2 regions of the Ancylobacter pratisalsi genome follow, and region 1 is predicted to be linked to the other one. Evidence: predicted binding sites of a transcription regulator. Region 1 holds the regulator's gene; the other holds the start of a gene.

Region 1 (3,782 bases):
CGCATCGCGCATCCCGTGCTGGCGAAGCCGCTCCAGGCGGTGGAGGTGGCCGGGTTCGTGGAGGCCGAGGAGCGCCGCCCCCGTGGCAGCCGCATCACCCTGAAAGTAACCGGGCTGGGCCGCAAGCTCGATGCCCCGCCGCAGCGCGTGCGGGTGACACTGGCGTCCTCCGAGCCACCGCCGGTTGGCGCCCATGTCCGGCTGCGAGCCAATCTCGCACCGCCGCCGGGCCCGGCCTATCCGGGCGGGTTCGATTTCGGGCGCGCCATCTGGTTCGATGGCATCGGCGCCACGGGCTACGCGCTGGGAAAGGTGCAGATCGTGCCCGGACCCGAACCGCCGCCGGGCCTCGCCTTCGCCGCGTGGCTGGAGCGCAGCAGGGAGGCCATCGCCGCCCGAATCCTCGCAACGCTGTCGGGCGGGGCGGGGGGCATCGCGGTCGCGCTGGTGACGGGCCTGCGCGACGGCGTGCCGGAGAGCATCGAGGAGAGCATGCGCATCTCCGGCCTGTCGCATGTGCTGTCGATCTCGGGGCTGCACATGGCGCTGGTGGCGATGACGGTGTTTTTCCTGGCCCGGGCGTTGCTGGCGCTCTCGCCCGCTCTCGCCTTGCGCTACCCGATCAAGAGCTGGGCGGCGCTGCCCGCGCTGCTTGCCGCGACCTATTATCTGCTGCTGTCCGGAGCCGAGGTGCCGACCCAGCGTTCCTATGTGATGACCCTGCTGGTGCTGCTCGGGGTTATCGTCGGCCGGCCCGCTCTTACCCTGCGCACCCTGGCGATCGCGGCTCTTTGTGTCATGGCGCTGATGCCATGGGCGATCCTCGATCCGGGCGCGCAGATGTCCTTCGCCGCCACGCTGGCCTTGGTGGCCGCCTATGAGCGGTTCGGGCATTTGCTGGTGCCGTCGTCCGGGGGGCCGCGCGCGCGGCGCTGGTCGCTCTGGCCGGCGCGTTACATAGCAGCGCTGGCGCTCACTTCACTGGTGGCCGGGCTGGCGACCGCGCCCTTCGCCGCCTTTCATTTCCAGCGCCTTGCGCCCCTGAGCCTCCTCGCCAATCTGGCCGCGATGCCGGTGGTCTCGACCATCGTGATGCCGGCGGGGCTGGCGGGGTCTCTTCTGATGCCGTTTGGCTGGGATGGCCCGGCCTGGCGGGTGATGGGCTGGGGCATCGATCGGATGATTGCCATTGCGGCCGCGGTGTCGGCTCTGCCGGGCGCGGATCGCGGCCTAGCAGCCATGCCGATCGCGAGCCTGGTGTTGATGAGCCTCGCCCTGGCGGCTCTTTGCCTGCTGCGCACGCGCCTCGCGCTCGTGGCGCCGCTGTTGGCGGGGTGCGCGGCGTGGATCACGCTCACCGCACCGCGCCCAGACCTCTACGTCGATTCGCGGGCCCGCACGGTGGCGGTTCGCGGACCCGACGGGAACCTTGCGCTGATGGGCACCCGCACGGCACGCCTTGCCGAACGGTTCGAGGTCGGCCAGTGGCTCAGTGCGGAAGGGGCGCGGGGCACGGAGGCATCGGAGCGGCTGACGGCCGTGGCGGCGTGCGATTCCCTCGGCTGCACGCTGCCCGGTCCGAACGCGGCGCGTGTGGCCTATTCGCGGGACCGGGCGTCCCTGTTCGAGGACTGTCGGCGGGCCGATCTGGTCGTGACGCCCTACGAGCCCCCGGAGGATTGCGCGGCGACGGTTCTTTATGTCGACGCGTACCGCCAGCACGGGGGGCTGGCGGCTCAGTATCTGGATACGAAAGAATGGGAATTGATAATGGCGCGACCGGCCGGGGCGCCACGGCCCTGGCAGCCACCTGCACCCGCCGCGGCCGATATCCTTCGCCGGTCCGCATCGGTTCCCGCGACCGATTCTACGATCAACCGTCCATCGATCCCAAGGGCACGGGGCGCGGCGGCGGTTCGGGAGGCGGATCCCGATAACGCTTCCACGCCCGATGTCGACCCTGGGGCCGACGGGCCAGACGATGCCGTGAACGCCTCGGAAAACTGAACCCTGAATACCCGCGTGAACCCAGGGAACCAAACAGACGCCCCGCCACCACTGAAATTACGCCGCGCCTTGCCGGATCACGCCGTCTCCCGTCGTCCCTCCACGGGATGCCGCGCCAGCCGGTCCCTCCAGCATTCGGCGCATCCGCGCGGCGTGGTCATGTCAGTAGCGCCGGAAAAGCCCGACAAGACGCCCCTGGATGCGGACCCGGTCGGGGCCGAAAATGCGTGTTTCATATGCGGGGTTCGCCGCTTCCAGCGCGACGGAGGCGCCCTTACGGCGCAGCCGCTTCAAGGTTGCTTCCTCGTCGTCGATCAGCGCCACGATAATGTCGCCGCTATTGGCGGTGTCGCTCTTGCGGATCAGGGCAAGATCACCGTCAAGAATCCCGGCCTCGATCATCGAATCGCCGCGCACTTCGAGCGCGAAATGCTCGCCACCGGCAATCATTTCCGGGGGCATGGAGATGGTTTGATCGCGGCTCTGGATCGCCGAAATGGGCGTTCCCGCCGCGATGCGGCCCATCACCGGGATCGACACCGAACGCGAGGCACTGTCGTCGACGGGCGCGCGCGACCGGCCGAGGCTGCCCTCAATGACATTTGGCGCGAAATTGCGCGAAGAGCGTGTGGGCTGGGAATCTTCCGGCAGCCGCAGGACCTCCAGCGCCCGCGCCCGGTTGGGCAGGCGGCGGATGAAGCCGCGTTCCTCGAGGGCCGTGATCAACCGGTGGATGCCGGACTTGGATTTGAGATCCAGGGCGTCCTTCATCTCCTCAAACGAGGGAGGCACCCCATCCTGTTTGAGGCGATCATTGATGAAGCGAAGCAGCTCATGCTGTTTGCGAGTGAGCATCGATCCTACTCCGTCCGTGCCGCGCAATGAAAACAAATCACGAACAAACACTATCCGTTCTTTTTGTGTTCCACAATCGGTAATTGGATCGCTAAGCGCCGGCAGTCGAGCCGCAATTCGTTGATCGTGTATGCAATGGCTTCCATTGTGCGCAAGTGTTGTGCATTATCGGGCGGAACAGGAAGGGTGACACATTGATCGGCACGATTTCGGACCTTCTCGCAGCGCATCGCTCGGGCGCTGCGCGTCCGGCGGACACTATTGCGCGCTGCGTCGAGCTCATCGAGCGACACGGTGATCCTGCCATTTTCACGTCGATCAGCCCGCCCAAGGCGATTGCGGCTGCGCTCAAGGCGCTGGAGGGCTTGGACCCGGCGACCCTGCCGCTCTATGGCATTCCCTTCGCCGTGAAGGACAATATCGACGTCGCCGGCCTGCCCACCACCTGCGCCTGCCCGGACTTTGCCTATGACGCGACGCGCGACGCGTCGGTCGTGGTTCGGTTGCGCCGGGCCGGTGCCATCGTCATCGGCAAGACCAATCTCGACCAGTTCGCCACGGGGCTGAACGGCACGCGCTCGCCCTATGGGACGCCGCGCAACGCGGTGCGGCCGGATCTGGTGCCCGGCGGTTCGAGCTCGGGCTCCGCTGTTTCGGTGGCGGCGGGGCTGGTGCCCTTCGCCCTCGGCACCGATACGGCGGGATCGGGCCGCGTGCCGGCTGGGCTGAACAACATTGTCGGGCTGAAGCCCAGTCTGGGGCTGATCTCGACCAATGGCGTCGTGCCGGCCTGCCGCACGCTCGACTGTGTCTCGGTGTTTGCCTTGTCCGTGGAAGATGCGTTTGCGGTGCTGCGCGTCGCCGCGGGTCCCGATGACGCCGATCCGTTCTCACGCCCGCTTCCCGTCGGCCAGCCTGGG
Region 2 (3,782 bases), 220 kb from region 1:
TTGCCGCCGCCCGACACGCCGGTGACGGCGGTGAACAGGCCGAGCGGAATTTCCGCGGTAACGTTCTTGAGGTTGTTGGCGCGGGCATTGACCACGCGCAGCATCCGCTTGCGGTCCGGCTTGCGGCGCTTGGGTACCGGCACGGACATCGCGCCGGTGAGGTACTGGCCGGTCAGCGAATTCGGATTGGCGAGAATCTCGGCGGGGGTGCCCTGCGCGACGATCCGCCCGCCATGCACGCCCGCGCCGGGGCCGACATCGACCACATGGTCGGCGGCCAGGATGGCGTCCTCGTCGTGTTCGACCACCACCACGGTATTGCCGAGATCACGCAGCCGCTTGAGAGTGCCGAGCAGGCGCTCATTGTCGCGCTGGTGCAGGCCGATGGACGGCTCGTCCAGCACGTAGAGCACGCCGGTAAGCCCCGAGCCGATCTGCGAGGCGAGGCGGATGCGCTGGCTCTCGCCACCCGACAACGTACCCGAGGCCCGGGCCAGGGTGAGATAATCCAGGCCGACATCGAGCAGGAAGGCCAGCCGTTCGCGGATCTCCTTGAGGATGCGGACGGCGATCTCGTTCTGCTTGTCGGTGAGCTGTGCGGGCAGGGTGCCGAACCATTCCAGTGCATGGCGCACCGACAGCTGAGCCGCCTGGCCGATGTGCTGTCCCGCGATCTTCACGGCCAGCGCCTCGGGCTTGAGCCGGTAACCATGGCAGGCGGCGCAGGGCACCGCGGAGAAATACTTGCCGATCTCCTCGCGCGCCCAGTCACTCTCGGTTTCCCGCCAGCGCCGCTCCAGATTGGTAACGATGCCCTCGAAGGTCTTCGAGGTCTCGTAGGCGCGCATGCCGTCGTCATAGACGAAGCGGATCGCCTCGGTGCCCGAGCCGTAGAGGATGACCTCCTGCGCCTTGGCGGGCAGCTCGTTCCACGACACGGTGAGCTTGAAGCCGTAATGGCGGGCGAGCGCATCCAGCGTCTGGCCGTAATAGGGTGAGGAAGATTTCGCCCACGGCGCCAGCGCCCCCTGCTTCAGGGAGCGGGCCTTGTCCGGCACCACCAGCTCGGGGTCGATCTTGCTCTCATGGCCGAGCCCGTCGCACACCGGGCAGGCGCCGAAGGGATTGTTGAAGGAAAACAGCCGCGGCTCGATCTCGGAGATCGTGAAGCCCGAAACCGGGCAGGCGAACTTTTCCGAGAAGACGATGCGGCGCGCCTCGCCATTGGCTTCCTTCTCGTCGGCGAACTCGATCACCGCGATGCCGTCGGCAAGGCCCAGTGCGGTTTCGAAGCTGTCGGCAAGCCGGCTCGCCATGTCGGGATGCACGACGAGCCGGTCCACGACCACGTCGATGTCGTGCTTGAACTTCTTGTCGAGCGCCGGCGCGTCGGCGATCTCATGGAACTCGCCGTTGATCTTGACCCGCTGGAAGCCCTTCTTCTGGAAATCAGCCAGCTCCTTGCGGTACTCGCCTTTGCGCCCGCGCACCACGGGAGCCAGCAGATAAAGCCGGGTGCGCTCGGGCAGCGCCAGCACACGGTCGACCATCTGACTGACGGTCTGGCTTTCGATCGGCAGGCCGGTCGCCGGCGAATAGGGTACGCCGACGCGCGCCCAGAGCAGGCGCATGTAGTCGTAAATCTCGGTAACGGTGCCGACGGTCGAGCGCGGGTTCTTCGAGGTGGTCTTCTGTTCGATCGAGATTGCCGGGGACAGGCCGTCGATCTGGTCGACATCCGGCTTCTGCATCATCTCCAGGAACTGGCGCGCATAGGCGGAGAGGCTCTCCACATAGCGCCGCTGTCCCTCGGCATAGATGGTGTCGAAGGCGAGCGAGGACTTACCCGAGCCCGAAAGCCCGGTGAAAACGACAAGGCTGTCGCGCGGGATTTCGAGATCGACATTCTTCAGATTGTGCTCGCGCGCGCCCCGGATCGATATCGAACGGGCATCACGGCGCGGCAAAGGCTCCACGCGATCCTTCATTACCGTCTCTTCCACGGGCCCCGGCCGGGCCGATTTTCACGAATTCCCGGCCCGTGTCCGCCACGCGGGCACATCGCCCACGCTGCGGAGACAGCGCCAAACAATCAGCCACGCCCACTCAGGGAAGGCAGGCAATATCCATACGTGCGGCAAACCCGCCCGTGCCGCGCCCGGAAGCGGAGGCGTCAGGACGCGACGCCGGCCCCCCGCAGGGCGATGGCTGCGCAGCCGAGAGCGGCGAGCAGCCCACCGGTTACGGCGAGCAGCGCGCGCCGGATCATCATCTGGCGAGCATCTTCGGCGCGCAGAGCGATAGCGCGGGCGGTGCGGCGGCGGGTGCGCGGATCATTCATGACATTACAAGCTCGGTGATCGTCTCGGTTGGGCTGTCATTAACATAGTGTCGCCTCCGCCCACTGCAAATGAGCGACTCGCGCTCTTGCATCGATCTAGCCACAATGATAGGAACATAACAAGAACAATCATCGGGCGCGAGGTGAGAGGCGGGTGCCGGTCCGCCCCGCGCGCGCCAATGTAGTGGACAAAACCGCCAGATGCCGCGCCCGGCGGCACGTGGTTGGTTTAAGGTGACGTCTTTGACGGAGCGCACGGTCACTGTGCGTTCGGATGCGGAGGATATGATGGCGGGCAGCGTCAACAAGGTGATCCTGGTCGGCAATCTCGGCCGCGACCCGGAAGTGCGCACGTTCCAGAACGGCGGACGCGTGTGCAATATGCGGCTGGCCACCTCCGAAACCTGGCGCGACAAGGCGTCGGGAGAGCGTCGCGAGCGCACGGAGTGGCACAGCGTCGTCATCTTCAACGAGAACCTCGTGAAGGTGGCCGAGCAGTATCTGCGCAAGGGCTCTAAGGTCTATATCGAGGGCCAGATCGAGACCCGCAAGGCGACGGACCAGGCCGGTGCGGAACGTTATTTCACCGAGATCGTGCTGCGCCCATTCCGTGGCGAGCTGACGCTTCTCGACGGCCGTAGCGGCGGCGGCTCCTCGGAAGGGGGCGACGACTACAGCGCGGGCGGGGGCAGCGACTTCGGCTCGTCCGGCGGTTATGGCGGCGGCAGCTCCGGCGGCCGGTCCTCGGGCGGGGAGCGCAAGCCCGCTGCCGTGGGCGGCGGCGGTAAGTTTGGCGGCGGTGGCGATCTCGACGATGAAATCCCGTTCTGAGCCTCGCTTTCCGGTGCCGTTCCACGGCAAGGCGCCGCGCACCTGACCTAGCGGGTGCGCGGAGGGGAAGGCTCAGGGGAGGGCCGAGATGAACCTGGCGCCGCTCCTTGATGCCTCTCCGGCGATTCGCCTGCACGCCTTCGCGGCGTTCGCTGCGCTTGGCGTCGGCATCGTGCAGATGGCGGCACCCAAGGGCACATTTCCCCATCGCGGCGTTGGCTGGGTCTGGGGCGCGCTCATGGCGACAGTGGCGATAAGCTCGTTCTGGATCCACGAGATGCGCTGGTTCGGCCCATTCGGACCCATTCATCTGCTTTCACTCTACGTCCTCGGCGCGTTGCCGATCGCGCTCCTGAGTGCGCATCGGCATGCGGTTCAACGTCACCGGGACGCAATGCGCGGCCTGTTCATGGGCGCACTAGTGCTGGCCGGACTTTTCACGTTCTGGCCGGGGCGCATCATGCATCAGGTGCTTTTCGGTTCCTGACCCGTGACGCGCGCCGCGTATCGGCCAAAGGCGCAATTGACCCCGAAGGAACGTTCAGCCGGGAAAGGCCGCCTTGATTCCATCGATCACGAACTGAACGGCGAGCGCGGCAAGCACGACGCC

Evidence for each region. Region 1 encodes LexA, which represses DNA repair genes until DNA is damaged. Its sites were predicted from a motif close to TGTTCNNNNTGTGTTCNG; they were not measured.
Region 2: a site for LexA is predicted at 2,452-2,469, ahead of ssb (single-stranded DNA-binding protein). Genes of this name have one in related genera too.

The regions. Positions count from the first base shown of each region.
Region 1 covers NZ_CP048630.1:4,231,515-4,235,296, forward strand. The annotation lists gene G3A50_RS19720 (ComEC/Rec2 family competence protein) at 1-2,007, shown strand, start outside; gene lexA (transcriptional repressor LexA) at 2,170-2,862, opposite strand; gene atzF (allophanate hydrolase) at 3,057-3,782, shown strand, end outside.
Region 2 covers NZ_CP048630.1:4,450,096-4,453,877, reverse strand. The annotation lists gene uvrA (excinuclease ABC subunit UvrA) at 1-1,988, opposite strand, end outside; gene G3A50_RS22430 (hypothetical protein) at 2,174-2,341, opposite strand; gene ssb (single-stranded DNA-binding protein) at 2,630-3,172, shown strand; gene G3A50_RS20730 (DUF2306 domain-containing protein) at 3,261-3,659, shown strand; gene G3A50_RS20725 (MarC family protein) at 3,714-3,782, opposite strand, start outside.